2 regions of the Shewanella sp. Iso12 genome follow, and region 1 is predicted to be linked to the other one. Evidence: predicted binding sites of a transcription regulator. Region 1 holds the regulator's gene; the other holds the start of a gene.

Evidence for each region. Region 1 encodes ArgR, which controls arginine synthesis, uptake and breakdown. Its sites were predicted from a motif close to ANTGAATANNTATTCANT; they were not measured.
Region 2: the regulator ArgR is predicted to act here: its motif matches at 12,424-12,441, upstream of HCX89_RS04995 (OadG family transporter subunit).

Annotation. Positions count from the first base shown of each region.
Region 1 covers NZ_JAAUHW010000011.1:166,527-182,528, reverse strand. Annotated here, with positions in the region: gene HCX89_RS17450 (DUF4124 domain-containing protein) at 31-474, shown strand; gene mdh (malate dehydrogenase) at 553-1,488, opposite strand; gene argR (transcriptional regulator ArgR) at 1,774-2,244, shown strand; gene HCX89_RS17435 (Dyp-type peroxidase) at 2,305-3,240, opposite strand; gene ggt (gamma-glutamyltransferase) at 3,339-4,982, opposite strand; gene HCX89_RS17425 (ABC transporter ATP-binding protein) at 5,255-6,298, opposite strand; gene HCX89_RS17420 (iron ABC transporter permease) at 6,295-7,926, opposite strand; gene HCX89_RS17415 (Fe(3+) ABC transporter substrate-binding protein) at 7,966-8,982, opposite strand; gene HCX89_RS17410 (hypothetical protein) at 9,198-9,653, shown strand; gene HCX89_RS17405 (glutathione S-transferase N-terminal domain-containing protein) at 9,615-10,205, opposite strand; gene HCX89_RS17400 (ferredoxin--NADP reductase) at 10,219-10,968, opposite strand; gene HCX89_RS17395 (DUF5610 domain-containing protein) at 11,084-11,662, opposite strand; gene HCX89_RS17390 (phosphoglycerate mutase family protein) at 11,800-12,306, shown strand; gene HCX89_RS17385 (FMN-binding glutamate synthase family protein) at 12,316-13,806, shown strand; gene HCX89_RS17380 (hypothetical protein) at 13,918-14,136, shown strand; gene HCX89_RS17375 (hypothetical protein) at 14,150-14,419, opposite strand; gene HCX89_RS17370 (ABC transporter ATP-binding protein/permease) at 14,480-16,002, opposite strand, start outside.
Region 2 covers NZ_JAAUHW010000002.1:215,015-231,016, forward strand. Annotated here, with positions in the region: gene HCX89_RS04915 (peptidoglycan DD-metalloendopeptidase family protein) at 1-818, shown strand, start outside; gene rpoS (RNA polymerase sigma factor RpoS) at 897-1,853, shown strand; gene mutS (DNA mismatch repair protein MutS) at 1,948-4,515, opposite strand; gene recA (recombinase RecA) at 4,823-5,887, shown strand; gene HCX89_RS04935 (regulatory protein RecX) at 5,899-6,330, shown strand; gene alaS (alanine--tRNA ligase) at 6,794-9,418, shown strand; gene HCX89_RS04945 (aspartate kinase) at 9,441-10,679, shown strand; gene csrA (carbon storage regulator CsrA) at 10,796-10,993, shown strand; tRNA gene HCX89_RS04955 (tRNA-Ser) at 11,198-11,289, shown strand; tRNA gene HCX89_RS04960 (tRNA-Arg) at 11,308-11,384, shown strand; tRNA gene HCX89_RS04965 (tRNA-Arg) at 11,416-11,492, shown strand; tRNA gene HCX89_RS04970 (tRNA-Arg) at 11,522-11,598, shown strand; tRNA gene HCX89_RS04975 (tRNA-Arg) at 11,642-11,718, shown strand; tRNA gene HCX89_RS04980 (tRNA-Arg) at 11,749-11,825, shown strand; tRNA gene HCX89_RS04985 (tRNA-Ser) at 11,834-11,925, shown strand; tRNA gene HCX89_RS04990 (tRNA-Arg) at 11,972-12,048, shown strand; gene HCX89_RS04995 (OadG family transporter subunit) at 12,713-12,979, shown strand; gene oadA (sodium-extruding oxaloacetate decarboxylase subunit alpha) at 13,006-14,805, shown strand; gene HCX89_RS05005 (sodium ion-translocating decarboxylase subunit beta) at 14,815-15,948, shown strand.

The DNA of each region.
Region 1 (16,002 bases):
AAGCTCACCCTGCAGAAACGGAAACAGACAATGATAAGGATCAGCCTATTTATGGCTCTGCTGGCATTACTCGGAGCCAACGCTGCCTCGGCAACGCCCATCTATACTTGGGTCGATGAAAATGGCGTTACCCACTACAGCCAAGAGCCGCCGCCACAACAACAGGCCACCGAATTGGACAGCCAAAATCTGCAACCCGCCAGAATTGGCACGGTCGCGCCGCAGCGAAAAGATGACGTTGTGCAGGAAACTGAGTCTGAGAAACAGGCCAAATTGATCAAGGAGAAAGATGCGGCCCAGGCTCAGGCTATTTGTGATAAGGCCAAATTCCAATTGGATGTACTCAATACCCACACCAGACTACAACGTAAAGATGAGGCCTCCGGAGAAATGATTAAGATGACAGAAGAAGAACGGCAGGCGCAGATAAAGGAGCAGCAGGAAAGAATTCGGCTGTTTTGCCAAAGAAACTAGCCAGCAAGGCCAGAGTCGAACAAGTTCAAGTAGCAAAAAGGAGCGCCGCGGCGCTCCTTTTTATTCACTGAAGTTGACTTACTTAACGAAGTCTACACCCAGTTTGATATCCGCCTTCAAGGTATCCAGCATGGCGTCACGGGCATTGGTTTCAAACGCACTCAGCTCTCCATACGGCAGAACCTTTTCGATACCATTCTTGCCGAGTACCACTGGCTGGGCAAAAAATTCAGCGTGCTCACTGCCGCCATCAACATAGGCGCACTCGATCACATTGGCTTCCCCCTGCAGACCGCGGATCAGCGACAGACCGAAACGGAAAGCGGCCTGGCCCATGGACAGAGTCGCGCTGCCACCACCGGCTTTGGCTTCCACCACTTCAGTGCCGGCGTTTTGAATACGCTTGGTCAGGGCAGCAACTTCTTCATCAGAGAAGCTGACACCTTCAACCTGAGACAACAGAGGCAGAATGGTCACACCGCTGTGGCCGCCAATCACATTGACTTTAACATCGGCGACGTTCAGCCCTTTGGCTTCGGCGATAAAGGTTTCAGAGCGGATGACATCGAGAGTCGTCACACCGAACAGACGGTTCTTGTCGTAAACACCGGCTTTTTTCAGTACTTCAGCAGCAATGGCCACAGTGGTGTTCACTGGGTTGGTGATGATACCGATCAGCGCCTTGGGACAAGTCGCGGCCACTTTTTCAATCAGGTTACGGACGATACCGGCATTGATATTGAACAGATCAGAACGATCCATGCCCGGCTTACGGGCAACACCGGCAGAAATCAGCACCACATCGGCACCTTCCAGTGCAGGCGTTGGGTCTTCACCGGCAAAACCTTTAACTTCAACTGCTGTCGGGATATGGCTCAGATCCACGGCAACCCCAGGCGTTACGGGGGCGATATCATAGAGTGACAGCTGAGAGCCGGCAGGCAATTGGGTTTTCAACAGAAGGGCAAGAGCCTGGCCGATACCACCAGCAGCACCAAGTACAGCAACTTTCATAGTTATCTCCGTCAATTCTCGGAATTATGTGTGACATAGATCTAATTCTGTGATGGCGCAACATTAAAGGATCGTCACAAAAATAGCAATTATCCCTTAGTCATATGACTCTGTTTCATCAAAAGCTGAATTAACTTCAGCGTTTTCTACTGCCCACTGAGGCTTCTTTTACCCACCAAATGACCTGCATTGCATTTTTATGCAGACATCTTGGGTATTTGTTGACACTTATCCGTTTGATATGCAGAATGACCGGGATTTTCTGAATAACGACAGAAGAAGATAATGCAAGCAAGCAAAAATCAGGATGAGCTAATCAGAACCTTCAAGGCTCTGCTTAAAGAGGAGCGCTTCGGCTCCCAGAGTGAAATAGTCAATGCACTGCAAGCCGAAGGCTTTGCCAATATCAACCAGTCCAAAGTCTCGCGCATGCTGAGCAAGTTCGGTGCCGTGCGCACTCGTAACGCCAAGCAGGAGATGGTCTACTGCTTACCGGCTGAACTAGGGGTACCTACCGCCGGCAGCCCGCTGAAGAATCTGGTATTGGATGTGGATCATAACCAAGCCATGATAGTGGTGCGTACCAGCCCGGGGGCGGCGCAGTTAATTGCCAGGCTGTTGGACTCCATCGGCAAGCCAGAAGGTATTCTGGGCACTATCGCCGGTGATGATACTATTTTCATCTGCCCTTCCAGCATCAAGACCATTGATGAAACTCTGGAAACAGTGAAGTCGCTGTTCAATTACACAGACTGAGTTGAAAATGCCATAAAAAAACGCCCTTCAATGAGGGGCGTTTTTGTTTTTATCGCGCTATTAATCATCAAACTGGATCATGAAATCCAGAGATGGGGCAAAGAAAGAGGAACCAGTTACCGCCTGAGTAAAGTGCATCAGGTGATCATGGTGTCCTTCTCCGTCACCGAAAACCATACTGTGAAGCATCTTTTCAAAATGGTTAGGTGTCTTACAGGTGGAAATAAACATCAAACCCTGCTGTTTTACAGAACCATAGGGCATGCTCTGACGCAGGATCTCCATCGACTCACCATTGTCATACTTGAGATTTACCCGCTTGATATGTGCCGTCAGCGGTTTGTCTTCCGAGGCGTACTCTATGTTGTCCTGCTTGGTGCGGCCTATGATGTCTTCCTGCTTTTTCTGCGGCAGTCTGTGCCACTTACTCAGATTATGGACATATTTCTGTACATGAATGTAGCTACCGCCGCGAAATGCATCGTCTTCATCACCTACCAGGGCCACAGCTTGACGGCCTCTGCCCTTGGGGTTTTCTGTGCCATCGACAAAACCGGTCAGATCGCGGCTGTCCATAAAGCGGAACCCGCGCTCCTCCTCTTCCAGTTCAGCCAACCCTTCCAGCATTTCGTTGACCTCATTGGCTACCAGATGAAGAATATCCAGGCGATCACAACGCAGGTGAATAAAAATATCGAACTCTATCGCCGGCGCATCCCGGTTACCCGACTCCATAGCAGGGAACGGCCTGAGTTCAGCCGGTCTGCTTCCCGGATAGAGGTGATCCCAAAAGTTGGCACCAATCGCCACAAAGGCGTTAAAGGCACTGTCGGCATACTGATCTGCCAGCTCATACAAATACTGGGCGACATTGGCCAGGCAAGGACGCAGTTGTGACTCTCCGCCTTCGTTGGCATTGAACATCAGATAAACGCTGTGCAGATTTCCCTCAGCGCAGATTCCCAGTTGTTCCCGTGGCATAACCTGTGTATCCATTTGCAATCTACCCTTTCAGATTAATTCATCTTCGGCCTTATTATCCGCAACTTGAGCATTAATTTGAATTAGCTCACGCACGTTTTTGCCGATTGCTTTCAATAACCTGATGCCTGCCCGTCTTTTCGGGACTCGGACGCTCCCCGATAAACGCCGCTTTCAACATTGACGCCTATGGCCTGATAACCACCAAAAGCTCCGAGAGAATCACTCAAAGTATGCCCCTTTTTCATCAGCTCACGGCGGGTCTCCATGGAAAAGCCCGACTCGAGACTGATATAACCGCCATCTGTCATCTGCTCGCCGGTCGGTTGGCTAGAACCTGTATGCAGTATTCTTGGAGCATCGCCCGCCTCCTGCAGGTTGAGGCCAAAATCAATCAGATTAATCATGATCTGAGCGTGCATCTGGGGTTGGGTGGCTCCCCCCATGACGCCAAAGCTGAGCCAAGGCTTGCCATCTTTGGTGACAAAGGCCGGAATTATGGTATGAAACGGTCTCTTACCCGGTGCATAGGAGTTAGCACGCCCGGGAGTGAGATCAAACAGCTGGCCCCTGTCCTGTAACACAAATCCCAAATCCGGAGGCGTCATGCCTGAGCCCATGCCACGATAATTGCTCTGGATGAGAGACACCATATTGCCTTCTTTATCAGCGGTAGTGAGATAGATGGTATCACCGTGTAAAAGATTGGGATTACCCGGCTCAACACTGGCGGCGGCTTTGTCAGCATCGATAAGCTTGGCTCTGGCGTAGTTGTATTCTTTGGAGATAAGTGAGGCTACCGGCACTTTGGCAAAGTCCATGTCGGCGTAGAACTTGGCTCGGTCGGCAAACGCCAGCTTTTTTGCTTCCACGAAATGATGCACATATTCGGCGCTGTCCAGCCCCATGGCCTTGAGATTAAATGGCTCCAGGGTTTTAAGGATCTGCAGTGCCGCTATTCCCTGGCCGTTGGGCGGCAGCTCCCAGATATCATAGCCCCGATAATTAACCGATACAGGCTCGACCCACTCACTCTTGTGAGAAGCGAGATCTTCATAGGAAAGATAACCGCCCTGTTGTTGCATATAAGCGGCAATACTGCGGGCTATCTCTCCTTTGTAAAAGACATCCCGGCCCCCCTTGGCAATTTTTTCATAGCTGTTTGCCAAAGCTGGGTTTCGAAACAATTCACCGACGGCCGGCATGCGGCCGCCTGGCATATAGGTTTCTTTAAACCCCGGGTATTTGGCCAGCTTGTCACCGCTGCGAGCCAGATAGAAGGCTATGAGCTCGGAAACCGGAAATCCTTCACGGGCATAATGAATAGCCGGTGCCAGGTTATCCTTCATGGGCAATTTGCCGAACTTGTCATGCAGTTCATACCAGCCATCCACGGCACCGGGCACGGATACGGGCAAAGGCCCATAAGGCGGCAGATGCTCAAGCCCTTTGGCCTTGAGCATCTCCAGCGTCAAAGAAGCCGGACTGCGGCCAGACGCATTGAGCCCATAGAGCCGCTGCTCTTTGGCGCTCCAGACAATGGCAAAAAGATCGCCGCCTATGCCTGAACCCGTAGGCTCAACCAACCCCAGCATGGCATTGGCAGCAATAGCGGCATCTACGGCACTGCCTCCTTGCTTAAGAATATCGACCGCCACCTGAGTCGCCAGTGGTTGGCTGGTTGCCGCCATGCCATTGACCGCATAGACTTCAGAGCGGCTCGCAAAGGCCGCGCCCGTGATTCTGTCCATCGCCATGCTTCCCGTGCTGCAGAAAACAGCCAAACTCCCGATGACGCCGAGTAACAGCTGACGACATGAGTTGTTGCTGATATTCCGTATCCCTTGTGCGTCCTGCATTTTATTATTGCTGTAGTTATGCATCTCGCCTCCGCTCTCATCCCGGAGCGGCGCATGGGCGAGTCCGGGGTTCAGTGAATACCTATGATGAGTTCGATCAAACCGATTGCTTGGTATAACACAGAGACAAACAAATTATCACCCACAGCAAACTTATGAAACAATTGTTGTTAACAGCCATTACCGAACAACACCAACGGATGTTCCAGTGCCGACAGCCTGACTCTCTGCCCTGGAGAAAACTGTACCTGATGACTACGAACCTCGAGTATGACGCCCTCTTGCTGCACATCATAATGGCAAACATTGCCCAGAAAACGCCGCTCGGTAACCACGGCCAGGCCCTGTTCGTCGGGTCGTAACTCCAACTGCTGTGGCCGCAGCAACAACTCGCCCTGCCAGTTCAGTGGCAAACCATGGGGCAAAGAGCTTTTAAGTCGACCGATTTGAGTATCGACACAGTGTTCGCAGCTGACCAGGGCCTTAAGATAATTACCGCTGCCGAGAAAGTCCGCCACATAGCGATTGACCGGGTTGGCATAGAGAGTTTCAGCACTGCCTTGCTGCACTATTTTTCCATCTTCAAACAGCGCCAGGGTATCGGCAAAAACAAAGGCTTCATCCTTACTGTGGGTCACAAATACGGCGCTGACGTTACGGCTCTTGAGGATCGCACGAATCTCCAGCATCAGCTCGCCGCGGACCTGGGCATCTATGTTGGAGAAGGGTTCATCCAACAACAGCAGTTCAGGCTCATAGGCAAGCGCCCTGGCAATCGACACCCTTTGCTGTTGACCGCCGGACAACTCGTGGGGATAACGTTCAGCAAGCCCCGGGAGCTTGACCAAATCCAGCATCTCCTCGAGCCGGCTCAGACGCTGCGCCTTGTTCAATCCCTTGACACCAAAGAGGATATTCTGCGCGACCGTCAAGTGGGGAAACAGGGCATAGTCCTGAAAGATCATCCCCACGCCACGCTCCTCTCCCGGAACCTGTAGCTTATCCGTGGTTACTGCACGGCCGCTGATATGAATTTCACCGGCGGAGACCGGCTGCAGTCCGGCAATGGCTCTGAGCAGAGTCGTTTTACCACAACCACTGGGTCCGAGCAGGGCGGCAATTTCACCGGCTTGCAAGGTAATGCTCAGCCCTTTGAGCACCTGCAGGGCGCCATAATGGCTGTGGAGTTGCTTGACACTCAGGGTCGACATCAGTTGTTTTGCTCCAGCGAACGGTTGAGGTAAATCAAGGGCACCAGCCCCACCAACACAATGACAATAGCCGCCAGCGCCCCCTGCTCCAACTGCTCATCGGAGACGTATTGGAACACTTGGGTAGCCAGGTTGTGAAACCCGACAGGGCTTAGCAGTAAGGCAGCCGGCAACTCTTTCATCGCCTCGATAAATACCAGCAGCAGAGCGGCAAAAATACCGCTGCGCAGCAGTGGCAGATGGATTAATGCCAGTACTTTACCCGGTGTCTTGCCCAGGCTGATGGCCGCCATGTCGAGAGAAGGCGACAACCGTTTGTAACTGCTCTCTATGCTGCCGATGGCGATGGCGGCAAAGCGAATACAAAACGCCAGCACCAGGGCGGCGATACTGCCGGTGAACAAGAGCCCCGGGCCTTGGCGCTCGAACAGGGCATAGAGATCATCGATTCTGAAATCAAGCCAGGTCAGCGGAATAAGCACGGCAATCGCCAGCACTGTGCCCGGCAGTGCATAGCCGGTACTGACCAGACGGGATGGCAACATGTCCCACTTTCTCGGGCTCAGGCGGCGAATGAACATCAAGAGGATAGCCAAAAGCAAACACAATACACTGCTGATGGCGGCGACCGTTAGGCTGTTGAGACTGTACTGCCAAAAGTCACTGTTCCAGCTCTGCTGCCAGTAATCCAAGGCGTAACTGCCGAGAATGACAAATGGCAAAACAAAGGCCAACAGCAGCAACAGCGAGCAGTAGCCGAGCGCCAGCCACTCACGCCAACCTTTAAGCCGGTATGGCTCTGGTGCCTCAAGCAACAGCTGTTTTTGAAATAATTGCTGTTTACGCCTCGCCATACGCTCCAGCGCAAACAGAGTAAAGACCCCAAGCAACATCAATAGCGAAATTTTAGCCGCGGCCGCCAAGTCACCATAGGCTCGCCAGGTGTCGTAGACAGCCGTGGTCAGGGTGGATACCGCAAAATAATTGACCGTCGCCAAGTCAGCCATGGTTTCCATGGCTACCAGGGCGACACCGGCCGCCAGCGCCGGGCGCGCCATTGGCAGAGACAAACGCCAGAAACTCTGCCATGGCGAGCAGCCCATCACCTTGGCTGCATGCTGCAAACTTAAGGATTGCTCCAGAAACGCAGTGCGCCCCAAGAGGTAAACGTAGGGGAAGAGTACCAGCGACAACATCACAGTGGCGCCGCCCAGAGTTCGAATATCGGGAAACCAGTAGTCGGTTACCGATTGCCAACCAAAACTTGCGCGTAAAAACCGTTGCACAGGCCCGGCATAATCCAGTAGATCGGTATACACATAAGCGACGATATAGGCCGGCATGGCCAGCGGCAACAACAGAGCCCACTGGAACAGGCGCCGACCCCGAAACTCACAGCGTGCCACCAGCCAGGCAGCCGGCACCGCCAAAAGCAGACTGCCGACACTCACCCCCAACATCAGCCAGAAGGTATTGGCTATGTATGACGGCAACACAGTGGCAAACATCTGCCCAAAGCGGGTTTCGCCCGGTTCTAATGCCTGCATGACCAGCGCCAGCAAAGGCGCCACCATAAGGCCGCAGACGGTAAACCCCGCCCACGACCAGCCTCTGGAGAAGGTCAGGATCACCGCTATTCCCCCATAACCTTTGCAGAAACGCCTTCAAGCTCAGAGATCAAACTTAACCTCATCGAGCAGTCTCAGCGCCGCCTGATGGTGCTCTGCCAATTTGTAGACAGGCAAGTCATCGGCTTTGAAGTCCCCCCAGGATGCCACCAGTTTTGAGACAGGCACATCGACCTTGACCGGATATTCCATATTGACCTCGGCATAACTCTGTTGGGCGGCATCCGAAGACAGATACTCCATCAACTTGAGGGCATCGGCCGAGTTAGGTGCATGCTTGGCCAGCGCCATACCCGAGACATTGATATGGGCACCGCGATTTTCCTGGTTCGGGAAGTTGATCACTGCCGCTTCGGCCCATGGCCGCTGTTTGGGGTCTTGCAGCATCTTGCCATAGTAATAGCTGTTACCGATGGCGATATCACACAAGCCTTCTTTCACCGCCTGCACCTGCGCCCTGTCGTTACCCTGAGGCTTACGGGCCAAGTTACTCTTCAGTCCCTGAAGCCAACTCTTGGCATCGGCTTCACCGTGGTGGGCTATCATGGAGGCCACCAGCGCTATATTGTAGGGATGCTTGCCACTACGCATACAAACCTTGCCCTTGTAGCGGGCATCGGCCAGGTCTTCATAGTTGATCGCCAGCGGCCCGAGGCGCTCCTTGCTGGAATAGAGATTACGCACTCTCATGGTTAGGGCGTACCAGTTTCCTTCTGGATCCCGGTATTGGGCCGGAATATTCTGCTTGAGCGTGTCGCTTTCCACCTGTTTGACCAACTGCTTGTCCACCAATTCCTGCAACCGGGAAAAGTCAGACGTCAGCACCAGATCCGCCGGTGATAAGCGTCCTTCACGGGCCAATCTATCGGCGATGCCATCTTTGGCAAACACAAAATTAACCTTCACCCCGGTAGCCTGACTGAAGTCATCCAGAATGGGCTTGACCAAAAACTCCTGACGATAGGAATAAACCGTCACCTCACCGGCGGCGGCCACCGGCAGCGTCACGCTGGATGCGGCCAACGCACTGCAAAGTATCAGACCTGTTTTGTAGCTCATATTCTTCGGCACTCCATATTGGGATGAGTAATTTAATGAGAACTATTTCTAATCCACTTTATTTTCAGCCTAGTGCAAAAATTCTGGCAAGGGGAATACAAATGAAATAGACAGAATGGCAGCGGCTGGGAGCAAAGCGATTGGAATCGGCCGAATTGTCGCAAACTAAACTAAACTGAACCTTAAAACCCATGCATGGCGAGGGGGAAAACGCCTTGGATATGTTGGAAATCTTGCTGGCTGTGGTGTCTTTGCTACTGATATTGTTTCTGTTCCGCCACAGATTAAGGCCAGGAAAGCGACGGCTGGCCAAACCTGTTACGCCGCAGGAAAAGCAGTATCACTGTGTCTCCATAATGTTGACACCAACTGCCTGCCAGGCGATAAGAGTGCTTGAAGGCAAGCGTTTTTTGTCGAAGGAGGCGCCCAAGCTTCCCTTGCCTGAGTGTGATTGCAGCCAATGCGACTGCAAGTATCAACATCATGAAGATAGAAGGGTTCCCTTCAGCGACCGACGGCTGGATTATGGCATGAGCCATGATCTCTACGGTGCCTTCGGTGAAACCAACCGCAGGGACAACCCCAAGGGCAGGCGTTACTCGGACTTGGCCAAACCGCAAATTACCGAGAAATCATCCAGGACGAGTATCTCGGAAACTCTGCCTGAGTGACGCCGATTCCTGCCAGTGTGCCAGGGCAGGCACTACTTTACGCCAATCGAGATCCGGATGACGAAAATCAAGGTATTCGAGTAGCACCAATAGCAGCACCTGCCTGGCATCGAGTGGACCGCTCGCGATGATTCCCTGACGCTCCACCTCCATCAAGGCTCTGAGCAGGGCCTGCTCGAAACGGCCGCTCCAGAAAGGAGAACGAACCCCCTCCTCTTCACGCATCTGTTCCTGCCTTAAGCCAACGGCGCTATCCAGCGCGCCTTTGAGCAGTGAGAACTGACACTCATAGGCCCAGTTTCTGGATGGCCCAAAGAAACGATCCTGGCCGAATCTGTCGTCCAGAAAGCGGACAATGACTTCGCTGTCGAACATTGCGGCGCCATCGTCCAAAAGCAGACAGGGAATTTTCCCCAAGGGGTTAACTGACAGTAACTCGTCACTGTTATCGAAGGGATTGACCGGCTTTTCATCCAGCGCCAAACCCAGCTCGCGGGCAATGACCCTGACCACGCGGGCATAAGGCGAAGCTGTAGAGTAATAGAGCTGCATCCAGACTCTCCTGTTACCAGTATTTTTCGACTGTTATCTGTCCGGGGGCCCGGCGCAGGTTTTTGGCCAAGCCTTTATCGATAAGTGCCGCCGTAGCCCCCTGGATCATTCCGGGATTACCACAAAGCATCAATTGCGAGTCCTTTGCACTTATGCTCAGCCCGGCCTTGGCCTCTATCTCACCGCTTTGCAACCCATCCGGGATGCGACAACGCAGCGCACCGTCAAAGTCTTCACGAGTGACACTGGGCACAAACACAAATTGCTCGTGATAGGTCTGTTGATAGCCGCGGATCTTATCGAGATAGGCGAGATCCTGCACTTCTCTTACCCCGTAAACCAGAACCACTTTATCAAACCGTTGCCAAGGCTCCTGAGTATCCAGCATGGAAAGAAACGGCCCCACAGCAGTACCTGTTGCCAAAAACCACAGGTGGCGCCCCTGTAATTCCCCTTTAGGGATCTCATCCAGGGTCATAAAGCCGGTGGCTTTGTCTGTCACACTAATACTGTCACCCGGCTGCAAAGATTGCAGGTCTGGCGACAACTGGCCTTGATCTACCGCCACCGCCAGTATTTCAAGATAGTCAGTCCCGGGGGCATTCACCAGAGAATAGGCCCGGGCGATACGTTTATCATCCCGCACCTGACTGAGTTTGATAAACTGGCCGGCAATAAACGGCGCTATCTCGGCGGCTATCCTCAGGCTGAATAACTTGCTGTTCCAATCGATACGCTCAATGACCCGGCCTTCAGTCCACATAGCTTCTCCTTAAGGTAACACAAGACGATTATTGCAGCATAACTCCATATTCAGCCAACAAAAACCCCTCATAGTGAGGGGTGTTATCTGCAGGTAAGGTTTCGCGTGAGCTCAATTATTCCTGCTCTGTGCTAAAGCTGTCTCTGAATGCCTGCAACCCTTGCTGTACCAGGGAGTAAGTTTCATCTACCCCGGCCTTGATATCGCCTTCCAGCACCTTGAGCCCGGAGAGAATATCCGTCGCCTCTTTAAAGCCCTGATCTATGGCGCCGCCTATAACGTCCATAAAACCGGACAGCTGACTGTCAAAGTCCATGCTGGAATTTTGCTGCTGGTAGACACTGAAGAACTGAGTGGCAAAACTGACAATTCTGTCGGCCGTGGCCTCGGGAGAAGTATCTATCTGCTGATCCTGCACCTGCTGCAGGGCATTTTCCCCCATGTAAGGTGCCAGTTCTTCATTGATGGCCTCAATCGCGGCGCGATATAAGAGACTCATGGGTTCGTTGCCGCTATTGAGGCTTACCTCCTCCTGCGCCGCCAGAATAGCGTTATTCATCAACTGCTGGCTGACATGGCGGGCGCTCTTGCTGCTGGCGACTTCAGATACCGCCTTGCCATGATTCCCGTCCAGTTGTTGGGTCTTGTCCTTGGCCACCTCAGATACCTGAGCGCCATGATTGCGGATTTCCATCTTGGTTTCCTCGTATGAAAAGCGTATCTCAGGTTAATTATCGACCAGTTCAGTAATTAGTTTAGCGATTGTTTACCCAGACCGATAGTCTGAGCTATGATCCCGCATGCTATTTAAGTATTTGATAGGAAATAAAAATGGTAAGAATTTTCCTACTGCTTTGTCTTTCTGTGTTTTTTAGCTTGCCATCCCTTGCCGCTGACACCAATCAAACCATATTTCTGGTTAGGCACGCGGAAAAAGCCCAGGGAACCGATCCCGGGCTGACAGCCGCCGGTAAAGCGCGAGCCGAGGCTCTAGCCGAGGCATTACGGGACACCCAACTGCAAAGGCTAATGTCGAGTGAGTTTCGCCGTACTCAGGAAACCCTGGCGCCGATTGCAACAGCCAAACAACTCAGGATAGAAGTGTTTCCAGCCAAAGCCGGCTTGGAGGCTCACATCAATGCCATAGCTGATGCGGTTAAAGCCAGCCAAGGCAATGTGCTGATCGCCGGCCACAGCAATACAGTTCCGGCCATCATTAAGGCTCTGGGTGGCCCCCTGGTTAGCCTGAATGAGCAGCAATACGACCAACTGTTTATTCTCACCTTGGGAGAACAGGGGCCCACAGGCCTGGTAACCACCCACTTTGGCAGTCAATAAGGATAGAAGATGCGCGAGCAAAACTGGTTTATGTGGGGGCTGGAACTGTTTTCCGGCCTGTTTCTGATAGTCGTCGGCTTAGGGCTTTTGGTGATCACTTACATGTATATCGCCGATGTGATGCAAACCAAGCAGGCGGTGCGGCATAACTACCCTGTTGTAGGCCGATTCAGATATTTCTTCGAGAAAATGGGCGAATTCTTCCGCCAGTACTTTTTTGCCCTCGATCGGGAAGAACTTCCCTTTAATCGCGCCGAGCGTAGTTGGGTATATCGGGCGGCGAAAAATGTTGATCGCACCATAGCCTTCGGCTCCACCAGGCCACTGGAAGCCAACGGCAGTATCATGTTTATGAATACGGCCTTCCCAACGCTGGATCAAGACGTTGTGCCACCAACGCCTGTGGTTATTGGCCCGGACTGTGAACATCCCTTTGCCACCAGCGCCATTTGCCATATTTCCGCCATGAGCTTTGGCGCCCTCTCCCGCCCGGCTGTTACCGCCCTTTCCCATGGTGCGGCTCAGGCAGGATGCTGGCTCAACACAGGGGAAGGCGGCCTCAGCGCCCACCATCTCAAGGGAAATTGCGATCTGGTGTTTCAGATAGGTACCGCCAAATACGGTGTTCGCAATGCCGAAGGCCACCTGGATGATGACAAGCTCAGGGAAGTGGCCGCTCACTCTCAGGTGAAGATGTTCGAAATCAAACTCAGTCAGGGAGCCAAGCCAGGCAAAGGCGGAATTCTTCCCGGGGTGAAAGTAACCGAAGAGATAGCCACCATTCGCGGCATCCCTGTCGGACAGGACTCCATCAGTCCCAATGGTCATATTGAATTTCACCATGTCGGCGACATTCTCGACATGATAGCCAGAGTCAGGCAAGTGACAGGCAAACCCACAGGGATCAAGGCAGTCTTGGGTGATATCCACTGGTTGGAAGATTTTCTGGAAGAGATTAACCAACGCGGCCATGAATCGGCTCCCGACTTCTTCACCCTCGACAGCGCCGATGGCGGCACAGGCGCGGCGCCGCAAACTCTGATGGATTACGTTGGCCTGCCGCTGAAAGAGAGTCTGCCATTGCTGGTGGATCATCTTCGCCGCCATGGATTGAAGCAGAGGATTAAAGTGATTGCCTCGGGCAAGCTGATCACCCCTTCCAGAGTCGCCTGGGCACTGGCTCTTGGCGCAGACTTCATCGCCTCTGCCAGAGGTAACATGTTTGCGCTGGGATGTATTCAGGCATTGCAGTGCAACAAGGATACCTGCCCTACCGGGATAACCACCCACAACAAGAAGCTGCAACAGGGTTTGGATCCCAGAGACAAATCCACCCGAGTCGCCAACTACAACAAGGCATTACACCATGACCTGGGGATGCTGGCCCATTCCTGTGGAGTCAGTGACCCAAGACAGCTCAAGCCACATCATGTCAGAGTCGTCACTCAAAATGGTCTGTCTGTGTCCTTGGATAAATATTACGCTCACTTCGATCAATAAAGATAATTTAGCTGTCACTAAAGTATAATAGTGGGTAGATTGTGCGTTATGTCACAAAAGTGGTAAGATCTTACTCCTAGTCAAGACTTGCCACTTCCAGAGGATTTTGAAGTGAAAATGACATTTGTCAGTCAGGTCCCCAAGCCGGAAACGAGCAAAACTGCATCGCTCAGCTGCAAGAATTGCAGCCGTTTGATTGAGATTGAGGGAGAGATGCTCTGTTATCGCGGCGGTAAAATAACTGAACTGACGCCGGTAAACGAAGCGAAAAATGGTTTCAACCTACTGTGCGACGGCTGGCAAGCCGACCGCAACCAAACCAAGAAATAGGATCAACTCAGGCTCAGCTGCGCAAAACCCCTTGCGACTGAGCCTGCTTTCTTGACTCACTGATAATCCCTTCCAACGCCGCATTAAAGGTTTCCGCAGATACCATAGACAGAGTCAGGCCGCGGGTGGAAACTCTCAGTCCAGCACGTAACTCAGTATGCAGTTGATTGAGGGCAACTTCGTCCATACCCCGCTTTTTCAGATTATCTGCCAAACTGTTCCAGTCTGTACGGACTTTGTCCTGCATTCCTTCGATATTGACCTGCAATACAATGTTTTCCATCTGTGCTGCCCCCAGGCTGACGCTACTTCGGAGCATCAAGTATGCGGCAGCCAGCCTGAATCAATGCTGAACTTGCACCGACTCATCTGCCTGTTTTGTGTGCTGGATCCGCCACAAACGAGCATAATATCCATCGGCGGCCAACAGGTGGTCGTGGGTGCCGGACTCAACCAACCGACCTTGATGCAACACTAAGATTTTATCGGCATCCACCACAGTCGACAGCCTGTGGGCAATCACCAGACTGGTATGGCCCTTGGCAACTTCATCGAGCGCCTTGAGAATAGCCCTCTCGGAGCGGCTGTCCAGTGACGAGGTGGCTTCATCGAAGATCAGTATCGGCGAGCGCTTCAATATCGCCCTGGCAATAGCCACTCGCTGCTTTTCACCGCCGGAGAGTTTCATGCCTCTCTCACCCACCTTGGTCTGAGCCTGCTGTGGTAATGTCTCAACAAACTGCTTCAGATGGGCCAACTCTATCGCCTGCCAAATCTCGGCGTCAGAAGCATCGGGGCGGCCATAGCGAATGTTTTCAAACAGAGTATCGTTAAACAGCACTGTATCCTGAGGCACTATGGCGATGGCCCGGCGCAGTGCATCTTGGGTCATGTCGCGAATATCTATACCATCGACCCGAATCGCCCCTTGGCTGACATCGTAAAAACGGAACAGCAAGCGTACCAACGTCGATTTACCGGCGCCGCTTTCACCCACTACAGCCACCTTCTGCCCGGGTTCTATCTCAAAACTCACGCCCTTGAGTATCTCCCTGTCACCATAGCCAAAGCCAACCGAGTCAAAACTGACTCTGCCCTCTGTCGGCACGATATCCTTGGCCACTGGGTTATCTTTTACCAGCGGAGTCTTATCCAGCAGCGAGAACATCCTTTCAATATTGGCCAAGGCTCCACGAATCTCACGATACACAAAACCCAGGAAGTTGAGCGGCATAAAGAGTTGCATCATAAAGGCATTGATCAACACAAAATCACCCACTGTCATCTGCCCCCGGGTCACTTCAAAAGCCGCGAGCCCCAGCATCAAGGTCATGGCAACAGCAATAATTGTGGCCTGACCGGCATTGAGAGCAAACAGCGACAGGCGATTCTTGCGTTTGGCCACCTCCCAATCCGCCAAAGCCTTGTCATACTCATTCGCCTCATAGGCTTCATTATTGAAGTACTTGACGGTTTCATAGTTAAGCAAACTGTCGATAGCACGGGTATTGGATACAGAGTCGGCCTTTGCCGCCTCACGTACATAGGCGGTGCGCCACTCGGTGGCTATCACAGAGAACATGCCATAGGCCAACACGGAGCAGAAGGTAATCAGCGCAAACCAGATGCCGTAATTCCACAGCAAAATGGCCACCACCATCAGGATTTCCAGCAGGGTAGGCACTATGTTGAACACCATAAAGCGCATCAGAAAACTGATGCCGCTGGTGCCACGCTCTATGTCCCTCGATAATCCGCCGGTGCGTCTGTCGAGATGAAACCCAAGATCCAGCCGGTGCAGATGTTCAAATACCTGCAACCCCAGGCGCCGTATCGCTCTCTCTGTTACCCTGCCAAAGAGGGTAT
Region 2 (16,002 bases), on a different contig from region 1:
CGGTCGAATCCATTTATGGCGTAAAACGGCCGGCGATCGAAAGAGGCTCTATTCGCTCTGATACCTATAAGGTGAAAAAGGGCGATACCCTCTACTCCATCGCTTGGGGGGCCGGTAAAGACTATGCACAAATAGCCAAGTTAAATCAGCTAGATAAGTCTTATACCATCTACCCTGGCCAAGTGCTCATTCTCGATAGTAAAAAAAATGTTAAATCGAATTCACAGCCGAGTTCGAGTAAAAACTCCAAATCCAAACCTCAAAAACCAAAAGATAAGATCTATAAAAAACAGACTGTTAAGCAGAGGCAAGCCGTCGCTCAAGCCAAGCAAAATAAGCCGAAAAAAACACTTGATCCCAAACCAAAGTCTGCTTACCCTGTATCCAATGGTAAACAGAATGTTAACCATGTTGTCCACAAGCCGAGTTCGACTCTGCCGGACAAAGTCAGTCGCTGGATATGGCCAGTCAATGGTCGGGTGATTGGCGCCTTCTCTGCCAAAGAGCAGGGAAACAAAGGAATCAAGATAGCCGGCAACCGAGGCGATATTATTAAAGCCACTGCCGATGGTCGGGTAGTCTATGCGGGTAATGCTTTGCGGGGTTATGGAAACCTCGTCATTATCAAGCATAGTGATGACTATCTCAGTGCTTACGCCCACGCCGATAAGATCTTGGTCAAGGAAAAGCAGCATGTGTCCGCCGGGCAAACTGTTGCGAAGATGGGAAGCACAGGCACCAACCAGGTCATGCTGCACTTTGAGATCCGCTACCATGGTCAGTCTGTTAATCCACTTAATTATTTACCCAAACGCTGATTGTTTGGGAGCCAAAGTTGGCATATGGAGGATAAAAAGCGATGTAAATTAGTTTGTTAAGGTTTGGGAGAGAATATTATGAGCCGCAAAAATGCTAGCGCACCCGTGGAAGAGCTTGTAGATTTATCCGTAAACGACACGGAAGTGGCGTCGAAGAAGGAAGAAGCTCTGGCCGAAATGGTTCAGGATGACCTGCAAAAAAACTTAGACGCGACCCAACTTTATCTGAGTGAAATCGGATTTTCCCCCTTGCTGAGTGCAGAAGAAGAAGTCTTTTTCTCGCGCAAGGCCCTCAAAGGTTGTGAAAAATCACGCAACCGCATGATCGAAAGTAATTTACGCCTCGTGGTTAAAATAGCCCGCCGTTACAACAACCGTGGCTTGGCACTCTTGGATCTGATTGAAGAAGGCAATCTTGGTCTGATCCGTGCCGTAGAGAAGTTTGACCCCGAGCGCGGATTCCGTTTCTCCACTTATGCCACTTGGTGGATCCGCCAGACCATAGAGCGAGCCATAATGAATCAGACACGCACCATACGTCTGCCTATTCATGTGGTGAAAGAGCTCAATGTGTATCTGCGTACAGCCCGGGAGTTGGCTCATAAGCTGGATCACGAACCCACAGCCGAAGAGATAGCCGAAAAGCTGGAACTGCCGAGCAGTGATGTCAGCAAGATGCTGAAGCTGAATGAGAGGATCACCTCGGTCGACACCCCGATAGGCGGTGACAACGACAAGGCTCTGCTCGATGTATTGGCGGATGATGATGAGATGACGCCGGATGCCCAGGTGCAGGAAGAAGACATTTCCAACTCAGTGGTTAAGTGGCTCAATGAGCTCAATACCAAGCAAAGAGAAGTGCTTGCCAGACGCTTTGGCCTACTGGGATATGAACCTTCTACTCTGGAAGATGTGGGCTCGGAAATTGGCCTGACCCGTGAAAGAGTGCGGCAAATTCAGGTGGAGGCATTGAAACGCCTGCGCGACATACTCTCCTCTCAGGGGTTGTCGGTAGAGGCCCTGTTCAAGGCCTAAAGCAACTTACCATCCTTTGTAATAAAAAGAAGGGACGCATTGCGCCCCTTCTTTCTTGTATTTACAAGCCACAGCGATAGCTGGAGTAGCGGACTTAGTTTGCCAACGCCTTGAGTTTATAGATTAGGTCCAGCGCCTCTCTTGGGCTGAGTTCATCCGGGTTCAGCCTGCCAAGCAGAAGTTCAAGCTCAGATGGCGGCGTTTCCAGTTGCAGTGTGGCCTGCGCCGGGACATGGGGTTCTTGACCGTGATCGCGACTTTCAAGTTGCTGCAGTTTCAATTTGGCGGCCTTGATCACTGAGGCCGGAACACCGGCCAGTGAAGCAACCTGCAAACCATAGCTCTTGCTGGCGGCTCCTTCCTGCACTGCGTGCATAAAGACTATGCTGTCGCCATGCTCCATGGCATCCAGATGTACATTGGCAACCTGGGGCATCAATTCTGCCAACTGAGTCAGCTCGAAGTAATGGGTGGCAAACAGTGTCATGGCACCGAGTCGCTGAGCCAGATACTCTGCCGCCGACCAGGCCAGTGACAAGCCGTCATAGGTGGAGGTGCCACGGCCAATCTCATCCATCAGCACCAGACTCTCTGCGGTCGCATTGTGGAGAATATTGGCCGTTTCTGTCATTTCCACCATAAAGGTGGAGCGGCCCGAGGCCAGATCGTCCGAGGCGCCGATACGGGTGAAGATCCTGTCAACGGGCCCCAGAATTGCCTTATCTGCCGGCACAAAGCTGCCGATATGCGCCATCAGGGTGATCAGCGCCACCTGACGCATGTAAGTGGACTTACCGCCCATATTGGGGCCTGTGACCACCAACATTTTACGTTCAGGGCTAAGGGTTACCGGGTTGGCGATAAAGGGAGCCTGGCTGACTCGCTCAACTACTGGGTGACGCCCGGCTTCAATATGTATGCCCGGCTTATCGCTCAACTCCGGTTGGTTGTAGTTGAGGCTGTCGGCCCGCTCGGCAAAGTTGCTCAGTACATCCAACTCGGCCGCTGCCATGGCAAAAGCCTGCAACTCGCTGAGCTTGGGTAGCAGGAGATCGAACAGTTCGTCCCAAAGCTGTTTTTCCAGTGCCAGCGCCTTGCCCTGACTGGAAAGCACTTTCTCTTCATACTCTTTCAGCTCGGGGATGATATAGCGCTCGGTGTTTTTCAATGTCTGGCGTCTTTGATAGCTCAGGGGCACCAGTGCCGATTGTCCACGGGAAACTTCGATATAGTAGCCGTGTACCCGGTTGAAACCGACTTTCAGGGTGGCTATTCCCGTTTGTTCTTTTTCCCTGACTTCCAACTGTTGCAGATAGTCACTGGCGCCTTCACTGAGGCGGCGCCATTCATCCAGTTCGGCATGATAACCATCGCGGATCACGCCGCCATCACGAATGAGTACCGGCGGGTTGTCGACAATCGCCCGCTCCAGCAGCACGAGCTCTTCAGGGAATTCACTGAGCTGGCGTTTCAAACGGCCAAGCTCGGGGCTTTGGGTATTTGCCAATAGTTGCTGTAGTTGCGGCAACAGCGCCAGCGCTTGTCGCAGACGGGCAAAGTCTCTCGGGCGGGCGCTTCTCAGGGCCAGGCGCGCCATGATCCGCTCCACATCACCAAGCGCCTTGAGGTCATCATGCAACGGTTCGAACAGGCCGCTGGCAATCAACTCTGCCACCGCGGTTTGTCGCAGGCCTATCTGTTGATGATCTCTGAGTGGCTGATGGATCCAGCGCTGTAACATCCTACTGCCCATGGGGGTAGCGGTTGCATCCAGCACCGAAGCCAAAGTATTGTCCCGGCCACCGGCAAGGTTCACCGTCAGTTCCAGATTCCGACGGGTGGCGGCATCCAACACTATGCTGTCGCTCTGGTTAAAGCGGGTAATGGCATTGATATGGGGCAGGGCGGTGCGCTGGGTATCTTTGACATACTGCATCAGGCAGCCGGCGGCCTGCAGTGACAGCCTGGCGTCTGTTATGCCAAAACCACGCAGATCTTTGGTGCCAAACTGATCCAGCAACAATCGCATGCTGGTATCCAAGTCAAACTCCCACTCGGGACGACGGCGTTTGCCCTTGATGCCGGCGATCAGGCTTTGTTGGGAAAAGTCTTCGCTGTAGAGCAGCTCGGCCGGTTTGGTGCGTTGCAGCTCTGCCTCCAATGATTCAAGGGTGGCCAGCTCGGCAATCACAAAACGGCCGGAGGCCACATCCAAGGTGGCGTAGCCAAAACCGTTCTTGCCTTCGTAGACGGCGGCCAGCAAGTTATCCTGACGTTCTTGCAGCAGCGCTTCATCGGTGAGGGTTCCGGGAGTCACTATGCGCACCACTTTGCGCTCGACCGGCCCTTTGGACGTGGCCGGGTCACCAATCTGCTCACAGATGGCAACCGACTCACCGAGCTGCACCAGCTTGGCGAGATAACCTTCCACCGCATGATAGGGAATACCCGCCATAGGAATAGGATCGCCGCCACTCTTGCCCCTGGCCGTCAGTGAAATACCCAAGAGCTCGGAGGCTTTTTTGGCATCATCGTAAAACAGCTCGTAAAAGTCCCCCATGCGATAAAACAGCAGCATTTCGGCATGCTGCGCCTTCATCGACAGATACTGGCGCATCATCGGGGTGTGTTTTTCCAAATCCGGGTTATCCATAGGCGTGATCACTGCATTCATGGGAGCTTTCAGATGTTTCCTTGACTGTTTTTCCAAGAGCGGTTGCCCTTTCGACAATGGCGCCAATAGTATCAGTTATTCATCACTGAACCAGTCGTGGGCGGGTAAATTTTATGCTTTCGGTCACAAGTGATTGATCCGCAAGCGGCCTTTAAATAAATTATCACCAGCACTTGATACTGTATGATTGTACAGTATACTAGGTGGCAGATTGGTATTTACGCCAAAGCTCTTAAAAGGAGCGGCAACATAGATTTCAGGCGGCGCATTGCGCCGCAATCAAGAGGGAACAGGAATGAAAATAGATCCAAATAAAGAGAAGGCGCTGAACGCAGTTCTGGGACAGATAGAGAAGCAGTTCGGTAAAGGTTCTATCATGAAGCTGGGTGAAGACAGAACCATGGATGTCGAAACCATCTCTACCGGTTCGCTTTCTCTGGACGTGGCCCTGGGGGCTGGCGGTCTGCCAATGGGCCGTATTGTTGAGATCTATGGTCCTGAATCTTCTGGTAAAACAACCCTGACACTGGAAGTGATTGCCGCGGCGCAGCGTGAAGGTAAAGTGTGTGCCTTTATCGATGCCGAACACGCACTGGATCCTATCTACGCCAAGAAGCTGGGCGTGGATATCGATAACCTCCTGTGTTCTCAACCTGATACAGGTGAACAGGCGTTGGAGATCTGTGATGCGCTGACTCGCAGTGGCGCCGTCGATGTCATCATTGTTGACTCAGTGGCGGCGCTGACGCCCAAGGCTGAAATCGAAGGTGAAATCGGTGATTCCCACATGGGGCTGGCTGCCCGTATGATGAGCCAGGCAATGCGTAAGCTGGCCGGTAACCTCAAGCAGTCTAACACTCTGCTTATCTTCATCAACCAGATCCGGATGAAGATTGGGGTCATGTTCGGTAACCCAGAAACCACCACTGGTGGTAACGCCCTTAAGTTCTACGCTTCCGTTCGTCTCGATATCCGCCGTACAGGTGCTATCAAAGAGGGTGACGAGGTTGTTGGTAACGAAACTCGGGTTAAAGTGGTTAAGAACAAGATTGCCGCCCCCTTCAAACAAGCCGATTTCCAAATTCTCTATGGTCAGGGGATCAACCGTACCGGTGAGTTGGTTGACCTGGGCGTAGCCCACAAGCTGGTGGAAAAATCCGGCGCCTGGTACAGCTACAAAGGTGACAAGATAGGTCAAGGCCGCGCCAATGCCGGTAAGTTCCTCAAGGAAAATCCTGAAGTGGCTGCCGAAATCGAAGCGGCACTGCGCGCTAAACTGCTCAGCAAAGCAGAAGCGGCACCTGCCAGCGCCGAGACAGGTGAAGGCAATGTCGATCTGGAAACCGGAGAAGTCTTCTGAGCCAGTCGGTAATGGATGTTGCGGTCGCGCTATTGGCGCGCCGCGACTATGGCCGCGAGCAACTCAAGAGCCGCTTGCTGGACAAGGGCTTTGAGTCGCCGGAAGTTGAACAGACTTTGGATGGTCTGGAAGCCAAAGGTTTTATCGATGATCAGCGTTTCGCTGCAGCCTTGCTGCGCAGCCATATTGCCAAGGCCCACGGCCCGGGGAAAGTGCGTCAGGCACTGATGCAAAAGGGCTTAAATAAACAATGTATTGAGCAGGTTTTGGATGCCAGTGATTGTGACTGGTTTGCCTTGGCCCGTACGCGCGCGCTGAAGAAATTCGGTGATAGTCCCGCAGATGATATGAAAGAAAAAGCTCGTCGAATTCGTCACTTGATGGGGCAGGGCTTTAGTTATGATCAAGTGGCATATGCCCTTGAATATGACCCTTACGACTGACTTTTCCCTCTATCACAATTGCCCCTTCACAACTAAGCTTACCGCTGCTAAAGCATCCCAAACTGACCTTGTTTTACAAAACCCCAGCATTTACTTTCCTTGAGTTGCAGTCGTTGTTTGCATGCCAAAGTAACACTCAGCTGTTAACACTCCGTTCTGGCGCTTTTAGCTGACTTTATCTGTCCCGTTAAAACTTGCCGTAGCCTTCAGGGCTCCATCCCCTGAGTGATTCCGCGCCTGTGGCAAATGGTATTTGCTGACTCAGGTTATTGGGGGTCGGCTTATGCCGCTAACGCTCTCTGTACCTTGGCTGTATCAGGCGTCATACCCTGCGCAATCTAATTGGTATTCTGGCGCTGCATGCTTATAATGCTTGGCAAAAGAGCGCTTGAGTGGCCGGGCGACGCACGCCTTTAGACCACTTTTTATACATTATTCAGGCTTAAGCAACTCAGGACGATTTATGTACCAAACCACAGCAGCACTCAGAAGTGCTTTCCTGGAGTTTTTCCGCAAGAATGGCCATCAGGTAGTCGACAGCAGTTCACTGGTGCCAGGCAATGACCCCACTTTGTTGTTCACCAACGCCGGGATGAACCAGTTTAAAGACGTATTCCTCGGTATGGACAAGCGCAGCTATAGCCGCGCTACCACTTCGCAGCGTTGTGTTCGCGCCGGTGGTAAACATAACGATCTGGATAACGTGGGTTATACGGCCCGTCACCACACCTTCTTTGAGATGCTGGGTAACTTTAGCTTCGGTGATTACTTCAAAGAAGATGCCATTCGCTTTGCCTGGACCTTCTTGACTGAAGAGCTCAAGCTGCCCAAGGAACGTCTGTGCGTTACCGTTTATCAATCTGACGATGAAGCCTTTGATATCTGGAACAAGCAGATAGGGGTTCCCGCCGAGGACATTATCCGTATCGGCGACAACAAGGGCGCACCTTATGCTTCAGATAACTTCTGGCAGATGGGCGATACAGGCCCTTGTGGTCCTTGTACTGAAATCTTCTATGACCACGGTGCTCACATTCCTGGTGGCCGCCCAGGTACACCGGAAGAGGATGGTGACAGATTTATTGAGATCTGGAACATAGTCTTCATGCAGTACAACCGTCAGGCCGATGGTGTGATGGAGCCTCTGCCCAAGCCTTCAGTCGATACAGGTATGGGTATAGAGCGTATTGCCGCCATTATGCAAGGCGTGCATTCCAACTATGAAATTGACGTGTTCCGCACTCTGATTGCCAAAACGGCCGAGATCATCGGCGTGACAGATCTGGAAAACAAATCCCTGCGGGTTATCGCCGACCACATTCGCTCTTGCGCCTTCCTTATTGCCGATGGTGTGATGCCGTCCAATGAAGGCCGGGGTTATGTACTGCGGCGTATCATCCGCCGCGCCGTGCGTCACGGTAACAAACTGGGCGCCACAGACACCTTCTTCTACAAGCTGGTACCTACACTTATTGACGTGATGGGCGATGCTGCCAAGGGTCTTAAGGCGACTCAGAGCATAGTGGAAAAGGCGCTGAAAGCCGAAGAAGAACAGTTTGCCCGTACACTTGAGCGTGGTCTGGGTATTTTGGATGCTGCTTTGTCTGAGCTTAAAGGCGATACCTTGGATGGTGAAACCGTATTCAAGCTCTACGATACCTATGGTTTCCCTATGGATTTGACCGCCGATGTTTGCCGCGAGCGTAATATCAAGGTCGATGAAGATGGTTTTGATGCGGCGATGGCCGAGCAGCGTAGCCGGGCTCAGGCCGCCGGTCAGTTTGGTGCCGATTACAACGCCGGGCTGAAGATTGATGCCGACAGTGAGTTCTGCGGTTACAGCGAACTCAGCGGTAAGGGCAAGGTTATCGGCATCTATGTCGATGGTCAGGCGGTCGGCACTCTGGATGCCGGTGAGCAAGCGGTTATTGTGCTGGACAAGACTCCATTCTATGGCGAGTCGGGTGGTCAAGTAGGCGATAAGGGCCAACTGACAGCCGAAGGTTTGCTGTTTGAGGTGAGCGACACCCAAAAGTATGCCCAGGCCACAGGTCATATCGGCCAACTGAGCCAAGGTAAACTGACTCTGGGTCAGGAGTTGCTTGCGCAAGTCGATAAGAAACTGCGCCATCGCACCCAGCTGAATCACTCAGTGACTCACCTGCTGCACGCCGCGCTGCGTCAAGTATTGGGTGAGCATGTGACCCAGAAAGGTTCATTGGTGGAGCCTGAGCGTCTGCGTTTTGACTTCTCTCACTTTGAAGCGGTTAAGCCTGAAGAGCTCAAGGCGGTTGAGGAGATGGTCAATACCCAGATCCGTCGTAACCACGAGCTGAAAACGGCTGAGATGGACATAGAGCAGGCCAAAGCCAAGGGCGCCATGGCCTTGTTCGGTGAGAAATACGACGCCCAGGTTCGGGTTGTGACCATGGGAGACTTTTCTATTGAGCTTTGTGGTGGTACCCATGTGGGCCGCACCGGTGACATAGGTCTGTTCAAGATCACTTCCGAAGGCGGTATCGCCGCCGGTATTCGCCGTATTGAAGCTGTCACAGGTGCTGCTGCCATGGCCTTCGTCGCCGAGCAACAGCAAGAGTTGAGTGATGCTGCTAACTTGCTGAAAGCAGACAGTCACTCCGTGGTAGCCAAGCTTAAGGCGCAGTTGGAGCGTAGCCGCCAACTGGAAAAAGAGATTGCTCAACTCAAAGACAAACTGGCCGCTGCGGCCAGTGCCGATATGATTTCCGATGCGCAAGAGATTGCCGGAATCAAGGTGTTGGTGAAACAGGTCGAAGGCATTGATCCTGGCTCTCTGCGTGGTCTGCAGGACGAGCTCAAGCAGAAACTGCAATCTGGCATAGTGGTGCTGGGTCTGGCTCATGGCGACAAAGTAAACCTTATCGCCGGGGTGACTAAAGACTTGACCGCTAAGGTGAAGGCCGGTGAATTGGTGGCCATGGTGGCTGCGCAGGTTGGTGGCAAGGGCGGTGGCCGTCCCGATATGGCTCAGGCTGGTGGTAGTGAAGTTGCCAACTTGCCTCAGGCATTGGCATCGGTAACGCCTTGGCTGACTGAACGTCTGGCATAATTTCGCCACCAACGAGGTCTATGTGACACAAGAAGTACGTTCAGGCAGTAACGAGCGACTGTATGTCAAAAAGTTCGGCGGCACCTCGGTAGGCTCGATTGAGCGTATCGAGGTGATTGCCGAGCAGATTGCCAAAGCTCAATTGAGCGGCGAGCATCAGGTGTTGGTGCTCTCTGCCATGGCCGGTGAAACCAACCGTTTGTTTGCACTGGCGGGGCAGATTGACCCCGATGCATCGGCGCGGGAGATGGACATGCTGGTCTCCACCGGCGAGCAGGTGAGTATTGCGCTGATGGCGATGGCGTTGGCAAAACGTGGCGTCAAGGCCAAGTCGCTCAATGCCGCCCAGGTGCAAATCCACACCAATAGCCAGTTTGGCCGTGCCAGTATCGAACGAGTTGATGTTCAGTATCTGCTGGAGTTGCTGGCCCAGGGGATTATCCCGATAGTAGCCGGCTTCCAGGGTCGGGATCAATTCGGGGAAGTGACCACTCTTGGGCGCGGAGGCTCGGATACCACTGCTGTGGCATTGGCTGCCGCGCTCAAGGCGCAGGAATGTCAAATTTTTACCGATGTGGCTGGTGTCTATACCACAGATCCCAATATTGAACCGAGCGCACAAAAGCTTGATGCCATCAGTTTCGAAGAGATGCTGGAGATGGCTCGGTTGGGAGCCAAGGTGTTGCACCCGGATTCAGTCTCTTATGCCGAGCGCTTTCGGGTTCCCTTACGGGTGCTTTCCAGCTTTGAACCTGGCAGGGGCACCCTGATCCGTTTCGATGCCTGTGAAGACAAGAGTAATCAAGTAGCGGGTATCGCTTGCAGTAAAGGGCAGGCGATGCTGAGTCTGAGTCGCACCGACGATTCACCGGACCCCTTTGCGGCAGTATTTTCACTGCTGGCCGAAAATGGTGTGGAAGTGGATCTGGTGACCAAGGCGGGTACAGATGACAGCGTCAGCTTTACCTTGGATGCCAGCAGGCTCCCTTGGGCGTTAAAGGCGCTCGATGAACCGGAACTTGGAACATCGTTTGGCCCATTGGTGTTTGAAAAAGCCCTGGCAAAGGTGTCTGTAATAGGTGCCGGCGTGCATCGCAGGGCCGAGGCAACCGCCAAGGTGTTTGATATCTTGGGGAATGAAGGAATTCATGTTAAGTTGATGGCAACATCAGAGATAAAGCTGTCAGTGGTAATAGATGAATCGGATTTACACAGGGCAGTTCGGGTGTTACATCACGCTTTTGAACTAAATAAGGTGTAATTAAACAACGGATTTAGTATTGAATACTATTAATTTGTACTAAGCTCACCTTATAATAATGGTTACGACGGATGAGCGCCGTGTGTAGAAGATATGGAAACTAGAGGAGCAATCGAATGCTGATTTTGACTCGTCGTGTTGGCGAAACACTGATGATTGGTGACGAGGTCACAGTGACAGTGCTGGGTGTGAAGGGGAATCAGGTACGTATAGGTGTGAATGCACCCAAAGAAGTTTCTGTGCACCGTGAAGAGATTTATCAGCGTATTCAGTCTGAGAAAACAGGAACACCTTCTGAAGGTGGCAACTTCTGAGGCGACATAAAGTGAACCTCCGTCAGGAATAGAAGAGTCAGTTTTTAAACTGGCTTTTTTATTTTCTGGAGCCGGAAAACCCTTGATAGCACAGGATTTGCGCGTTATTTAGGTCAGGTGATTAAAAACAGGACAAACGGAAAAGGTTTCGGAAAAAGGGTTTGACTTATTTTCTTCAAACAGTAATATGTGCGCCAAGAAAACGGAGAGGTGGCCGAGTGGCCGAAGGCGCTCCCCTGCTAAGGGAGTATGGGCTTTATCTCCCATCGAGGGTTCGAATCCCTCCTTCTCCGCCATTTCTTAACGTAAAATATGCGCATGTAGCTCAGCTGGATAGAGTACCTGGCTACGAACCAGGCGGTCGGAGGTTCGACTCCTTCCATGCGCACCATTTTCCGTTTTAGCAGTAAAGAATACAATTCGCGCATGTAGCTCAGCTGGATAGAGTACCTGGCTACGAACCAGGCGGTCGGAGGTTCGACTCCTTCCATGCGCGCCACTTCTGCTTTAGTTTTCCAAGATGATCAAGCGCATGTAGCTCAGCTGGATAGAGTACCTGGCTACGAACCAGGCGGTCGGAGGTTCGACTCCTTCCATGCGCACCATCTGGAACCTTAAAGGCTGCTAAGAAAAATTGATTATCTGAAAGCGCATGTAGCTCAGCTGGATAGAGTACCTGGCTACGAACCAGGCGGTCGGAGGTTCGACTCCTTCCATGCGCACCAGATATCAAGTAAAGTACGCAATAGATTTAAGCGCATGTAGCTCAGCTGGATAGAGTACCTGGCTACGAACCAGGCGGTCGGAGGTTCGACTCCTTCCATGCGCGCCAATTTATGCGGAGAGGTGGCCGAGTGGCCGAAGGCGCTCCCCTGCTAAGGGAGTATGGGCTTTATCTCCCATCGAGGGTTCGAATCCCTCCTTCTCCGCCATTCTTTACTATACTCTGAGAGCTAAGCTTTCTGAGTTCCGGATTAAGCGCATGTAGCTCAGCTGGATAGAGTACCTGGCTACGAACCAGGCGGTCGGAGGTTCGACTCCTTCCATGCGCGCCAAATAGCAAAGAAGTAAGACGCCCCGCAATAGCGGGGCGTTTTGCTATCTGTTTCTTACTCGCCTGCAATTTCCTAGCTATCCACAGTGCCTTATCCGTAAGCTTGATACAGAGACACAGGCCCACTGAAAGTCCGGGATGTAACAAGTTCTGGATAGAGAACCTATTTTCATCATCAAGTACCATGCTTTGCTCTTCATATGACCTTTCCCCCGAATTTAAGACAATTTTATCGCTTATGGCGAACACATCCGGGAAAGGCTTTAAAACCATTTGTATTCACAAGTCCCCTATGTTGAAACTTGCCACCCTTGCCGGCATTCGCGATATCATCTTCCCTTCATTTTGGTTTGAGTTTTAGTTTTTCATCAAAAATATTAAATAAATATTTATGAATCATCATTCCCTATGAGGTTTTATTGATTTGTTTTGGTATGACCAATTTACATTGAGGAAGGTTTTTTGTTATAGATTGGTTATCGCTTTTGACCTAAGTCACATGGTTAGGTGCAACTTGGCCTGTTAGGCTAAAACAAGCAGTGATTGAAAATCGCATTTTTTCGCATATTTACCATTATTGTCCGGCTGGGGTGCCATGTTCTGTCATCTCAGACCAGACTTAGACATGGAAAGGCCTGCCGCGCCATTAACAAAATGAGGAAGATATGATGTCGCTTTCTGAGCAACTCGTGGAAGCTGTGGGGATTATGCTGCTCGGTATGGGGCTGGTTTATCTGTTCTTGGGGCTGCTGATCTTGGGGATCCGGATATCGGCCCATTATCTGGCACCTAAACCCAGCTTGGAGGATAAGAACCAAACTCAGGAAAGGGCCAAGGCACAATCCGCAGTCGTCGCCCAGGCAGGCGCACCAACGCCGCAACAGCTGGCAGCCATTAGCTGTGCCATTCACCAATACCGCAAACAGGCTTAAATGCCGCAATCTGATGGATAAAAAAGATGAGTAAAGCTTTAGCATTAACCGACGTTGTCCTGCGGGATGCCCACCAGTCATTGTTGGCAACCAGAATGCGTATCGAAGATATGTTGCCGATTGCATCCAAGTTGGACAGTGTTGGCTTTTGGTCCCTGGAGTCCTGGGGCGGTGCAACCTTTGATGCCTGTATCCGTTATCTGGGTGAAGACCCATGGGAGCGGATCCGGGCGCTGAAACAAGCCATGCCCAACACCCGGCAGCAGATGTTATTGAGGGGCCAGAACTTGCTGGGTTATCGCCATTACAGTGACGACTTGGTGACCCGGTTTGTAGAGCGCGCCCATGACAGCGGGGTCGATGTATTCCGGGTGTTCGATGCCATGAATGATGTGCGCAACTTGCAAGCCGCGCTGAAAGCCGTGATTGATGTTGGCGCTCATGCCCAGGGCACAATTTCTTACACCACAAGCCCCGTACATACACTGCAAACCTGGTTGACCATGGCCAAGCAATTGGAAGATATGGGCTGCCATTCACTCTGTATCAAGGATATGGCCGGTTTGCTCAAGCCGATGGAGGCATTTGAGCTAATAAGCCGCTTGAAGTCGGAAACTGATCTACTGATCACCATGCAGTGCCATGCCACTACAGGGTTATCAACCGCAACCTATCAAAAGGCGATTGAGGCCGGCATTGATGTTCTGGATACTGCCATTTCTTCCATGAGCCAAACCTATGGTCACAGTGCCACCGAAACCTTGGTTGCCATGGTTGAAGATACCGATAGGGCGACAGGCTATGACTTGGCACTGCTGGAGGAGATAGCCGCCTATTTCCGTGAGGTCAGAAAAAAATATGCCCGTTTCGAAGGGGCACTAAAAGGCATAGATTCACGCATTCTGCGGGCTCAAGTGCCGGGTGGCATGCTGACCAATATGGAAAACCAGCTCAGAGAGCAAGGCGCCGAGGACAAGCTGGATCTGGTGCTCGAGGAGATCCCAAGGGTGCGGGAAGATCTGGGTTTTATTCCTCTGGTGACCCCCACCTCCCAGATTGTCGGTACTCAGGCGGTAATCAATGTGCTCATGGGCGAGCGCTATAAGTCGCTGACCAAGGAGACGGAAGGTGTACTCAAGGGCGAATATGGCGCCACCCCGGCCAAGGTGAACAGTGAATTGCAACAGCGGGTGTTGCAGGGGGCCGAGCCTGTCAGTTGCCGCCCGGCCGATCTGCTCGCGCCCGAGCTTGAACATCTGCGGGCCGAACTGGCCGAAAAAGCGTTGGCGCAAGGTTTGAGCCTCAGCGAAGAGCGCGACGATGATGTGCTGACTTATGCGCTGTTCCCGCAAATCGGCCTGCAGTTTATTAAGAACCGTGGCAATCCAGCGGCATTTGAACCCAAGCCAGAATTGGAAGCTCTTCAGCCACAAGCCACTCAAACCAAGGCTGCCACCGGTGGGCGTCAGCCGGAGGTTTATACCGTGGACGTGCAGGGCCAGCGCTTTGTGGTGCAGGTCAGTGAAGGCGGTGATATCAGTCAGGTAGCGCCTTTGCCGGTGGCAGAGCCGCAGGCTGCTCCTGTGCAGGCTCCTGCTGTTGCCTCTGGGCCGGAACTGGAGATGAGTGCGCCGCTTTCCGGCAATATCTTCAAGGTACAGGTGGCTGCCGGAGACAGCGTTCGCGCCGGTGATGTCGTTATCATACTCGAGGCGATGAAGATGGAAACTGAGATCCGGGCTCAGGCCGATGGTGTAGTCAGCCGCATCCTGGTCAAGGAAGGTGATGCCGTCAGCGTCGGTACCAAGTTGCTGGCACTGGCCTAAGGAGCGATGATGGACGGTTTACTCGCTTTTTGGTCTGAGACGGGAATAGCGCACTTTACCTGGCCACAGGCCTTGATGATGTTGGTCGGTGCCTTGTTGTTGTATCTGGCAATCGTGCGCAAGTTTGAGCCTTTGCTGCTGCTTCCCATCGGCTTCGGCGCCATTCTGGCCAATATCCCCAATGCAGGTTTTACCGAGGAAAATGGGCTGCTCTACTATGTTTATCACGTGGGGATAGATACCGGGGTTTTTCCGCTGCTGATCTTTATGGGGGTCGGCGCCATGACAGATTTCGGTGCCCTGATAGCCAACCCCAAGACGCTATTGCTGGGCGCGGCTGCTCAGTTCGGGATTTTTGCCACCCTGATTGGTGCGATAGCCTTGAACCTGGTACCCGGGTTTGAGTTCAGTATGCAAGATGCCGGTGCCATCGCCATCATAGGCGGCGCCGATGGTCCGACGGCCATTTTCCTCGCCTCCAAACTGGCGCCTGATTTGCTGGGAGCCATTGCGGTGGCCGCGTACTCCTACATGGCCTTGGTGCCGCTCATTCAGCCTCCCATCATGCGGGCCTTGACCACGGAAGCCGAGCGGCAGATCAAGATGGAACAGCTGCGGGAAGTCAGCAAGAAGGAGAAGATCATCTTCCCCCTTATGGTGCTGGGAATGACCATATTGTTTTTGCCGACGGCGACCCCCTTGGTGGGCATGTTCTGTCTCGGAAACCTGATGCGCGAATCCGGGGTGGTGGATAGACTTTCCAACACGGCGCAGAACGAACTTATCAATATCGTCACTATCTTCCTCGGATTGGCGGTTGGTTCCAAGCTCTCGGCCGAGCAGTTTCTTCGGGTCGAGACATTGGGGATCTTGCTGCTCGGGGCGGTGGCTTTCAGCATTGGCACCGCTGCCGGGGTCTTGATGGCCAAGCTCATGTGTAAACTCAGTGGTGGCAAGGTCAACCCCTTGATTGGTGCCGCCGGGGTCTCGGCCGTTCCCATGGCCGCCAGGGTGGTGAATAAGGTGGGGCTAGAGGCCAATCAGCAAAACTTCCTGTTGATGCACGCCATGGGCCCCAATGTGGCCGGGGTGCTGGGCAGTGCGGTCGCTGCCGGTATTCTGCTGGCGGTATTGGGGAACTGAGCGCTTTGCGCGCTGAATCGCTGAGAGCCATGACGTTCAAAAATAACCGGCGTA